2 regions of the Spirillospora sp. NPDC000708 genome follow, and region 2 is predicted to be linked to the other one. Evidence: riboswitches for the same ligand, from Rfam matches in the RefSeq annotation. Region 2 holds a riboswitch; the other holds the start of a gene.

Region 1 (4,956 bases), on a different contig from region 2:
CCCCCCACCTCAACGCACTGCCAGGTCAGCGCTCCTTCCGGACGAGCCGGCGGATCCTCCCGGTCATGCGCCGCGGCCCGGACGGGATGGCACGCCCCGGCTCGGCGAGCGGACCCAGCCGCGCCGCGATCTCGGCGACCGCGCCCGCGATGTCGTGGCACGGCCTGAGCGGGTCGCCGGTCGAGACGACGAACCACGGCACACCGGCCGTACCCGCCTTGACGTGCACGCTCTCGCCCACCCTGGGCAGTTCGGACGCGAAGACGTGCAGCAGCGCCGGGGTCTGCTCGTATCGCCGCCGCGTCGACCAGCCCGCGGCGTCGAGCGCCCTCGCCAGGCCGTCGAGGTGGTCGGCGGCGTTCACGCCTCTCGCCAGACGACGGCGCCGGTCTCCTCGTCCCGCCACGCCTCGCCCACGACGCCGAACTCGACGTACGCCGGGCCGCCGACCTGCGACAGGCCGACCCGCCGCACCCGTCCGCGAGCATCGCCGTCCGCCTCGGCGAGAGCCTCGCGGACGTGCCGGATCGCGAGGCTCTCGTCGTCGGTCACGCCGCCCAGGCCGCCGCCGTCCGACCGGACGTCCCAGGAGAACAGCCTCGCCGGATCGTTCGGCCGCGCGACCACCACGGGCGTCGCCCCGTCGGCATGCTCGCAGGCGCTGGATGAGGGGTCGTGTTCGTCGGTCCCCGAAGGGACGGTGTCCGCTACGTTCTTCATGGATCGGGAGACTCCATCCGATCAAGGCCCCGGCCGGTGCTTCCATCACCGCGTCCGGGGCCGCCCTGTTCTTCTGCATGTCACGCCTTCGAACGCCCGTTGCGCCGACGCTCCGGAGGGCGGAACAGTGACAGCATCGCTGGCACTTGTGCGGGACGCTAGCACTAGCGCGACAGCAGTGTGTTATCAATTGGCCACAGAGTGTCCGACGCCGCTGGGAGACTGACCCCATGCCCTCCGAACACGGCCCGACCGCGCGGCATCGACGCCTCGCCGCAGAGCTGCGCCGGTTGCGCGAGCAAGCCGAGCTCACCCCCGAGACGGCTGCCGGGATCCTCGGCTGGAGCCGCACCAAGCTCGTCCGCATCGAGACCGCGAAGAACCTGCCGACGGTCCCTGACGTCGCGCACATCCTCGAGACCTACGGTGGTTCGGCCGCCGTCCGGGCCGCGCTCCTCCAGCTCGCCCGCGACATCCGCACACGGGGCTGGTGGACGTCCTACCACGACGTCCTGGCCGGCTCATACGCCGAGCTGGAGGACGCCGCCGACCGCATCCGCAGCTGGCAGACAGAGGTAGTGCCAGGGTTGCTCCAGACGCCCGAGTACGCGCGAGTCCTCATCGAGGGCGAGTTTCCTCGCGACCCGGCCGAGGTCGATCGTCGTTTGCAGGCGAGGATGACACGCCGGGCCCGGCTGGCCCGCACTGATGCGCCGACGTTCGAGGTTCTGCTGGCCGAGGAGGTGCTCCGGAGGCCGGTGGGCGGCCGGGAGGTGATGATCGGCCAGCTCGCCGCACTGCTGGAGGCAGGCCGGCGGGCGGGGACCACCGTCCGGGTCGTTCCTATGGCGATCGACTACCGTCCTGCCCTCGGGCTGGGGAGCATCGTGCTCTTCCAGTTCACCGCGCCGCTGGAGCTTGATACGGCCTATGTCGACACGATTGCAGGCGGTATGTACATCGAGGACATCGCTCAGGTCGCACGCTGTAGCGTGACGTTGGACCGCATAAGCGACGCGGCCCTGCCACTGAAGGAATCGGTGGATTTGATCGCCGCCATCCGGGAGGAGATCCAGTCCGATGACCGGTAGCGAAATCCCTGCCACGGCTGCGTGGCGCAAGTCGACGTACAGCGGCTCCGGCAACGATGCCTGTGTGGAGATCACCACGAGTGTGGCGGGGGTGGTCGGGGTGCGTGACTCGGTTGATCCTGGTGGGCCGGTGCTGGGGTTCGCGCCGTCGGCCTGGCGGGCCTTCACGGCCAGGATCAAGGACGGCGAACTCGCGCTTTGAGCGCTCGATGAGTTGCGGTGTGTTGGTCGGGGTGCCCTCAACGACACACCGCAACTCGACAGGGCCGGTGAGCCGTCAGCGGACCTTGGGGACGGGGCCGAAGACGGGGGCGATCTCGCTCCAGCGGTGCAGCTGGCAGCCGTCGTTGCGCTTGAAGGTCGTGTCGACGGGCTTGCCCTGCCAGGTGCCCTTCACCGTGGCGACCTCGGGGCCGCCGTAGATGTCGGTGCACATCCGGTCCTTGGGGACGGGCGCGAACGGGTCCTTGACCTTGGTGAGGGCGGCGCAGGCGTCGGCGGCCTTCGGGTGGTCGCCGCCGGCCGGGTCGCAGGTCAGCCTGTAGGTCGTGGCGGGAGCCTGGGCCGACGCCTTGACCTGGATGGTGAGGCTGTCGGCCGAGGGGCCCGAGGGCCGTACCGTGGTGGTGCCCGAGGGCCGCTCGGCGGGAAGGGTCTTGACGTGTTCGTCGCCGCAGGCGGCCAGTGAGAAGATCATGGCGAGCCCGGACGAGGCGAGGATGAGCGTCCGATACCGCATGCGTGATTCGACGCGGGGGGGCTTCGCGCGGTTCCATGGGGGTGTGATGATTTTCGGGGACGAGGTTCCGGCGGTGGTCGCCGCCGACGTTCCGCAGGGCGGTTACCTGCTCGACGTGCGCGAACAGAGCGAGTGGGACGCGGGGCACGCGCCCGACGCCGTCCACATTCCGATGGGGCAGCTGGGCGACCGGGCCGGGGAGATCCCGCGGGACCGCGAGATCTTCGTGATCTGCCGGTCGGGGGCGCGGTCGGCGCAGGTGACGGTGGCGCTGAACCAGGCGGGCTGGCTGGCGAAGAACGTGGACGGCGGGATGAAGGGCTGGGCCGAGGCGGGCCGCCCGATGGAGAACGGCGGGGACGGCGAGCCCTACGTGGCCTGACCGCCCTCCGGGAAATACGCCCCCTTTGTAGGGGTTGCGGGCGGTTGTACGATCGGTGCCGACCGATAACCGCGGGAGCTCGGGCCATGAGCCGGGCTGAGAGGGCGGCCTTCCTGGCGTCGCCGACCGCATGAACCTGTCCGGGTAATGCCGGCGTAGGGAGCGTGTCCCGTGACGTCCGACGTCGAGAAGACCCTCGCGCACGAGAGCCCGCGCAACGAGGTCCCGTACACCCTCGACGAGCCCGCCCCGAAGGTGCTCGGCTTCTGGGACCAGAGCGCGTTCTGGGCGAACCTCGGGGTCAGCCTGCTGGCCTTCTCCGGCGCCTACACCGTCCTCGCGCCCGATGCCGCCGGGACGCCGACGCTGGCGATCGCGGCGGGCATCGTCGCGATGATCGTCGGCACCGTGCTGGGCGGGCTGATGCTCGGCCTGGCCGCCGCGCCGGGCGCGCGGACGGGCCAGCCGGCGATGGTGCTGCTGCGCGGCCTGTTCGGCGCGCGGCTGTCGTACGTGCCGACGGTGCTGAACATCGCGCAGCTGATCGGCTGGGGCACGTTCGAGCTGATCGTGATCGCGGACGCGGCGCGCGAGCTGTGGGACGGGGTGCCCCGCTGGGGGTACGTCGTCGCGGCCGGGGTGCTCACGACCGTGCTGACGATCTGGCCGCTCGGGTCGGTGCGGCTGCTGCGCCGGTACGTGACGGTCGCGGTGATCGTCGCGCTCGCCTACTTCTACGTGCAGCTCGTCCGGCAGCCGCTGCCGGACCTGAACCACGGGTCGTGGCACGGGTTCTGGATCGGCGCGGACGCGGCGCTGGCGGTGTCGATCTCGTGGGTGCCGGTCGCCGCCGACTACACCCGGCACGCGAAGAGCGCGCGCGGGGCCTTCGGCGCGGCGTCGGTCGGGTACTCGGTCACCCAGATCGTCGCGTACGTGCTAGGGCTGCTGGCCCTGGCCCTCGTGGGCGGCGACACGGGCAAGGTGTTCGACCCGTTCCTGCACGTCGCGCTGGGCGCGGTGTTCTTCGCGGTGTTCGTGCTGCGGGAGGCCGACCAGTCGTTCGCGAACGTGTACTCCACCGCCGTGTCGATCCAGAACCTGGTGCCGCGCGCCGACCGCCGCGTCCTGTCGGTCGCGCTCGGCGCGGGGATCACCGTGCTGGCGCTGGTGCTGGACATCAACGACTACGCGGGCTTCCTGTCGCTGATCGGGTCGGTGTTCGTGCCGATGCTGGGCGTGCTCGCGGCGGACTTCTTCCTGGGCCGGGGCCGCGCCGGCGGCTGGGACGCGAGCCGCGCCGCGCCGTCCCGGTGGAGCATGATCGCGGCCTGGCTGGTCGGCATCGTCGCCTACCAGCTGATCAACTCCGGGACGATCGGCTGGTGGACGGACCTGTGGCAGCACGTGCGGGACGCGCTGCACTTCACCCCGCAGAGCTGGATGAGCGCGTCGCTGCTCTCCTTCCTCGTCGCGGGCGCCGCGACGCTCCTGATCGGCCGGACGGGCGCCGCCCGCCGGCCCGGTATTACCCGGCGGTAGGGTTGCCGGAGCCGCGCGCCGACGGATGCGCCGCGCCCCGCCGGAAAGGCACGACGGAGATGGCCGATCCCGAGGTCCCCGGGCCCCTGAAGTGGCGTTCCTCCCTTCGCGGGGGTCGCCTGGTGGGAACTTTTCGGCGCCGGTTGCCCGGCGCCGCACCGGGCTCCGGTGGCACGATGACAGGCGTGCAGCACGTCCACGACCCGATCGCGCGCGCCGTCATCGAGAGCGCCGCCGACGCGATCGTGGCCGTCGACCAGAAGCACCGCGTCACCGTGTGGAACCCGGCCGCCGAGCGGATGTTCGGCTGGAGCGCCGAGGAGATGGTCGGGCGCGTCCCGCCGATCGTCCCGGACGAGCTGAAGGCCGAGCACAACGCCGTCCAGGAGCGGCTGCTCACCCGGCGCGCCGGCGAGGGCGAGTCCGAGAAGGAGGGCGGGCAGATCTCGATCGCGACCCGCCGGTTCCACCGGGACGGCCGG
Region 2 (4,956 bases):
CAGCTTGACCCAGTTCGTGCCGAGCGCCTCGCGCGCCATCTTCGCGGTCAGCACGGCCTCGCCCGCGGTGAAGCAGCCCGCGGTGTTCGGCAGCACCCGGATGCCGCACTCGCCCAGGACGTCCAGCACCGAGCCGCGCGCCGACGGGTCCACCCGCCGCATCGCGACCGTGGTGAGCGCCGTCCCCGACGCGGTCAGCGCCTCGCGCAGCACGTGCATGCTCGGCGCCCCGCCGGTGCCCATGATCAGCCGGGAGCCGATCTCCTCGCCGGCGATCACCAGGGCGTCGGCGGCGGCGTCGTTCGTCGTGTCCCGTGTCACCGGTCAGCCTCCCTGCACCGCGGTCAGCACCTCGAGGCGGTCCGCCTCGCGCAGCGTCGTCGCCTCCCACGCCGAGCGCCGGACGACCTCGTCGTTCAGCGCGGCCGCCACGCCGGACGCGGCGGTGGTGACGGCCGCGACCGCCTGCGCCACGGACGCGCCGTCCGGCAGCTCGCGCGGCTCTCCGTTCACGATGATCCTCATCACTGCACGACCTTCATCACTGCACGACCTTCGTCACTGCGGCCCGCATCACTGCGCGGCCTTCCTCACTGCGGTCCGGGGGAGAAGCGGGCGGGGGAGAACGGGGCGGCCACCTCGGGCACGGGGCCGTCCAGCAGCATCGCCGCGAGGGCGTCGGCGCTGACCGGCGCCAGCAGGATGCCGTTGCGGAAGTGGCCGGTGCCGAGGTAGAGGCCGGGCAGCGCGGTGGGGCCCATCAGCGGGGCGTTGTCCGGGGAACCGGGCCGCAGGCCCGCGGTGACCTCGGCGAACTCCAGCTCGGTGAGGCCGGGCAGCAGCTCGCGGGCGTCCCGCAGCAGCTCCCAGAGGCCGCCCGCGGTGACCCGCGTGTCGAAGCCCAGCTCCTCCTGCGTGGCGCCGATGACGATCTCGCCGTCCGCGCGCGGCACCAGGTAGACCGACGAGCCCTTCACCAGGCCGCGGGTGGTGCGCCGCAGGAACGGCACCGGCGTGCGGAGCCTGATCACCTGGCCCTTGACGGGGCGGACGGGTGGAACGGTCCCGGCGGGCAGGCCCGCCAGGTCGCCCGACCAGGGCCCGGCGGCCAGCAGCACCCGGTCCGCGCGGATCTCGGCGCCGTCGTCCAGCCGGACCCCGGCGGCCGCGTCGCGCTCGACCAGCAGGCCCTCCGCGCGCCGCCGCACCAGCCGGACGCCCAGCCGCTCGCCCGCCGCCAGCAGCGCCGGGGCGAGCCGGCGCGGGTCGACCGAGCCGTCCTCGGGCGCGAGCAGGCCGCCGCGCACCCCGGGCGCCAGCATCGGCTCGGCCCTGCGGCACTCGCGGCCGGTGAGGGCCTCGACGGGGATGCCGAGGCTCTCCTGGAAGGCGCGCAGGTCGTCCAGGAGCTTCAGGTCGTCGGCGTCGAACGCGACCTGGAGCGTCCCGTCGTCGCGGTAGCCGGTGTCCAGGCCGGTGGCCTCGGCCAGCTCGGCGGCGAACGCGCCGTAGCGGTCGCGGGAGGCGAGGCCGAGCCGCAGCAGCGGCTCCTCGCCGTAGCTCAGCTCGCTGACGGGGGTCAGCATGCCCGCGGCGACCGACGAGGCGCCGCTCGCGGGCGCCGGGTCGACCAGGGTGACGGCGGCGCCGCCCTGCGCGGCCCGCCAGGCGGTGGCCAGGCCGATGACCCCGGCCCCGATGATCACGATCCGCAATGCGCGCTCCCTTCGCCGGCATGATCCGGATCAGGTCGTGGCGGTCGGCGGCCCGCTCAGCCGCCCTCTCAGCCCGGTCGCACCGGACTCCCGCGCTCTGTTGTGTTGTGCACGTGCCGCTATGCCCCACCATACGGCCAACACCCCGAATGCACCTGTCTGGACACCCGTCCAAAAGCGCTCCGGCGGCCCCGGTTAGGGTGGGCGCCCATGAACAGGGTCATCGTCGTGGGCGGCGGGCTGGCGGGCGTGCGGGCCGCCGAGGCACTGAGGAGCAAGGGGTACGAGGGCGAGCTGACCCTCGTCTCGGCGGAGCGGCACATGCCGTACGACCGGCCGCCGCTGTCCAAGGCGGTGCTGGCGGGCGACTCCGACGACACCACCGTGGACGCCGACTGGGACGCGCTCCGCTGCGAGCTGCTGCTCGGCGAGCGCGCCACCGCGCTGCGCCTCGACGCGCCGGGCCGTGACGGCCGGGGCGGCGGCACCGTCGCGACCACCGCCGGCGACCTGCCCTTCGACGGCCTGGTCATCGCCACCGGCGCCGAGCCCGTCACGCTGCCCGGGGACGGCCGCCAGCACGTCCTGCGCACCATCGACGACTCCCGCGACCTGCGCGGACGCCTCACCGAGGGCGCCCGGATCGTGATCGTCGGCGCGGGCTGGATCGGCGCCGAGGTCGCCACCACCGCGGCGAAGAAGGGCTGCGCCGTCACCGTCGTCGAGGCCGCCGACACCCCGCTCGCGGTCGCGCTCGGCCAGGAGATCGGCGCGCTCACCATCCCCTGGTACGCCGAGGCGGGCGTCGAGCTGCGCACCGGCGTCAAGGTCGCCGCGGTCGAGCACGGCGGCCTCGCCCTCGCCGGCCCCGGCGGCGGCCCCGGCGGCGGCGAGCGGATCGCCGCCGACGAGGTCGTCGTCGGGATCGGCGTCCGGCCCGCGCTCGGCTGGCTGGAGGGCTCCGGCCTGCTGCTGGAGCGCGGCGTCGTCACCGACGGCTCGTTCCGGGCCGTGGCGGACGACGAGGCCGGCACCGTCCGCACCGACGTCGTCGCGGTCGGCGACTGCGCCGCATGGTGGTCGGACCGGTACGGCAGGCGGCTCCTCGTCGAGCACTGGGACACCGCCCTCAACGCCCCCGACGTCGCCGCGGCGGCCCTGCTCGGCCAGGACGCGGTCTACGACGCCGCCCCCTACTTCTGGTCCGAGCAGTTCGGCCGGATGGTGCAGTACGCCGGGCACCACGCGCGGTCCGAGCGGCTCGTCCACCGCGGCGACCCGTCCGGCCGCAAGTGGGCGGTGGCGTGGCTGACCGGCGACCGGCTCGACGCGATCCTGACCGTGGACAGCCCGCGCGACCTGGTGCAGGCCAGGCGGGTGATCGCGGCCGGGACGCCGGTGGATCCGGAGGCGATCGCGGACCCGGACGTGCCCGTCCGCCAGGCCGTTCGCCGGTAGCGGAACCCGACCGCCGGTAACGGCGGCCGGGTGGGTTTGAGGCTTCCGAAGGCGTGGTAGCAAGGGGGCGTGACCCAGACGCACGCAACCGTTGACAGCGCACTGGACCCCCGCACCGACGCCCTCGCCGGCGACTGGCTCTCCCTCCGGGAGGCGGCGGAGCGGCTCGGCATCAAGACCAGCCGGATCAAGCAGCTCATCAGCGAGCGCAAGCTGCTGTCGGTCCGCCGCGACGGCGAGCCGATGGTGCCGGCGGCGTTCATCCGGGAGGGCCAGGTCATCAAGGGCCTGTCCGGCACCCTGACGCTGCTGTCGGACGCCGGCTTCGACGAGGTCGAGACCCTCCGCTGGCTGTTCACCGCCGACGACACGCTGCCCGGTACGCCCGTCCAGGCGCTGAGCGAGAACCGGGGGACCGAGGTGCGGCGACGCGCCCAGGCCCTGGCATTCTGACCCGAACCGACCGAGCGGACCGGCCGCGGGGTCACGCCGCCGCGCGTGGCCCCGCGCCGCATGCCCACCGAAAGGAAACCGCCCCCACCGTGTCCAGGCACATCCCGACCGAACGGGCCGTGGCGCTGCGCGCCCGGCTCAGCCGCGCCCGCCTCTACCTCTGCACGGACGCGAGGGAGCGGCAGGGGGACCTTCCCGCGTTCCTGGACGCGGCGCTCGGCAACGGCGTCGACATCGTCCAGCTGCGCCAGAAGGGCCTGGAGGCCCGGCAGGAGATGGCCTACCTGGAGGTGTTCCGGGCGGCGTGCGAGCGGCACGGGGCGCTGCTGGCGGTCAACGACCGCGCCGACGTCGCCCGCGCGGTCGGCGCCGACGTGCTGCACCTCGGGCAGGACGACCTGCCGGTGCCGGCCGCCCGCGAGATCGTCGGCGGGGACGTGCTGATCGGCCGGTCCACGCACTCCGACGAGCAGGCGTCCGCGGCGTCCGCCGAGCCGGGCGTGGACTACTTCTGCGCGGGCCCGGTGTGGCCCACGCCGACCAAGCCGGGACGCCACGCGCCCGGCGCGAAGCTGCTGGAGTACGTGGCGGCGCAGCGCCAGCCCCGCCCGTGGTTCGCGATCGGCGGCATCGACCTCGGCAACCTCGGCGAGGTGCTGGACGCGGGCGCCGAGCGCGTCGTGGTGGTCCGGGCGATCACCGAGGCCGACGACCCGGGCGCCGCGGCCGCCGAGTTCGCCCGCCGCCTCCCCGCCCCCGCCGCCTGAGCCGGGCGGGCGCGAGTTCCGGGCGACGGGGATCACGGTGCGGGCGGTCCCGCCGATGACCGACAATGGGGATCATGAGCGTGGGACCCGACGACGACCGGCCGGTCGACCTGGGCGACGACCTGGAGATCCTGCCGGACCAGACCGCCGACGACACCGACACCGGCTGGGGCGAGTGGCGCGGCGGCGGCGATGACGACGCGCGGCTGCTCGAGGAGCGCCCCCCGCACTGGTGATCACCGGTCCCGGTGAGCGCGGGCCAGGTGAGTGCCGTGCCGGTGGGCGCCGGCGGGTCCGCCGCTAGAACAGCACGCCGAGCACGAACCCGGCGATGATCACCGCGGCGAGCGCCAGCATCATCCGCCACCGGTAGCGCGGGATGCGGGTGGGCCGCGGCTTCGGCGCGGGCCCCTGCCCCTCGCGCAGCGCGCGGACGAGCTGCGGCGCGGTCGGCCGGGCCGCCGGGTTCTTGTCGAGGCAGCGGGCGGCCAGCTCGCGCAGCGGCCCCTCCATGTCGCCGAGGTCGGGCGGCCGGGACGTCACCCGCCGCATCACCGCGGCGC

The links. A riboswitch is a leader RNA that binds a small molecule or an ion and turns the genes downstream of it on or off. The one in region 2 is predicted to bind thiamine pyrophosphate.
Region 1: linked by a shared signal. The riboswitch ahead of ABT299_RS49610 (purine-cytosine permease family protein) and the one ahead of thiO (glycine oxidase ThiO) in region 2 are both predicted to bind thiamine pyrophosphate.

Annotation. Positions count from the first base shown of each region.
Region 1 covers NZ_JBEPCJ010000145.1:13,191-18,146, reverse strand. The annotation lists gene ABT299_RS49640 (hypothetical protein) at 26-364, opposite strand; gene ABT299_RS49635 (hypothetical protein) at 361-720, opposite strand; gene ABT299_RS49630 (helix-turn-helix domain-containing protein) at 951-1,811, shown strand; gene ABT299_RS49625 (DUF397 domain-containing protein) at 1,801-2,013, shown strand; gene ABT299_RS49620 (SSI family serine proteinase inhibitor) at 2,089-2,550, opposite strand; gene ABT299_RS49615 (rhodanese-like domain-containing protein) at 2,600-2,932, shown strand; TPP riboswitch at 2,994-3,111, shown strand; gene ABT299_RS49610 (purine-cytosine permease family protein) at 3,104-4,474, shown strand; gene ABT299_RS49605 (sensor histidine kinase) at 4,651-4,956, shown strand, end outside.
Region 2 covers NZ_JBEPCJ010000022.1:47,307-52,262, forward strand. The annotation lists gene ABT299_RS17985 (thiazole synthase) at 1-321, opposite strand, end outside; gene thiS (sulfur carrier protein ThiS) at 325-525, opposite strand; gene thiO (glycine oxidase ThiO) at 591-1,715, opposite strand; TPP riboswitch at 1,706-1,819, opposite strand; gene ABT299_RS18000 (NAD(P)/FAD-dependent oxidoreductase) at 1,926-3,173, shown strand; gene ABT299_RS18005 (Rv2175c family DNA-binding protein) at 3,243-3,626, shown strand; gene thiE (thiamine phosphate synthase) at 3,716-4,393, shown strand; gene ABT299_RS18015 (hypothetical protein) at 4,468-4,629, shown strand; gene ABT299_RS18020 (serine/threonine-protein kinase) at 4,694-4,956, opposite strand, start outside.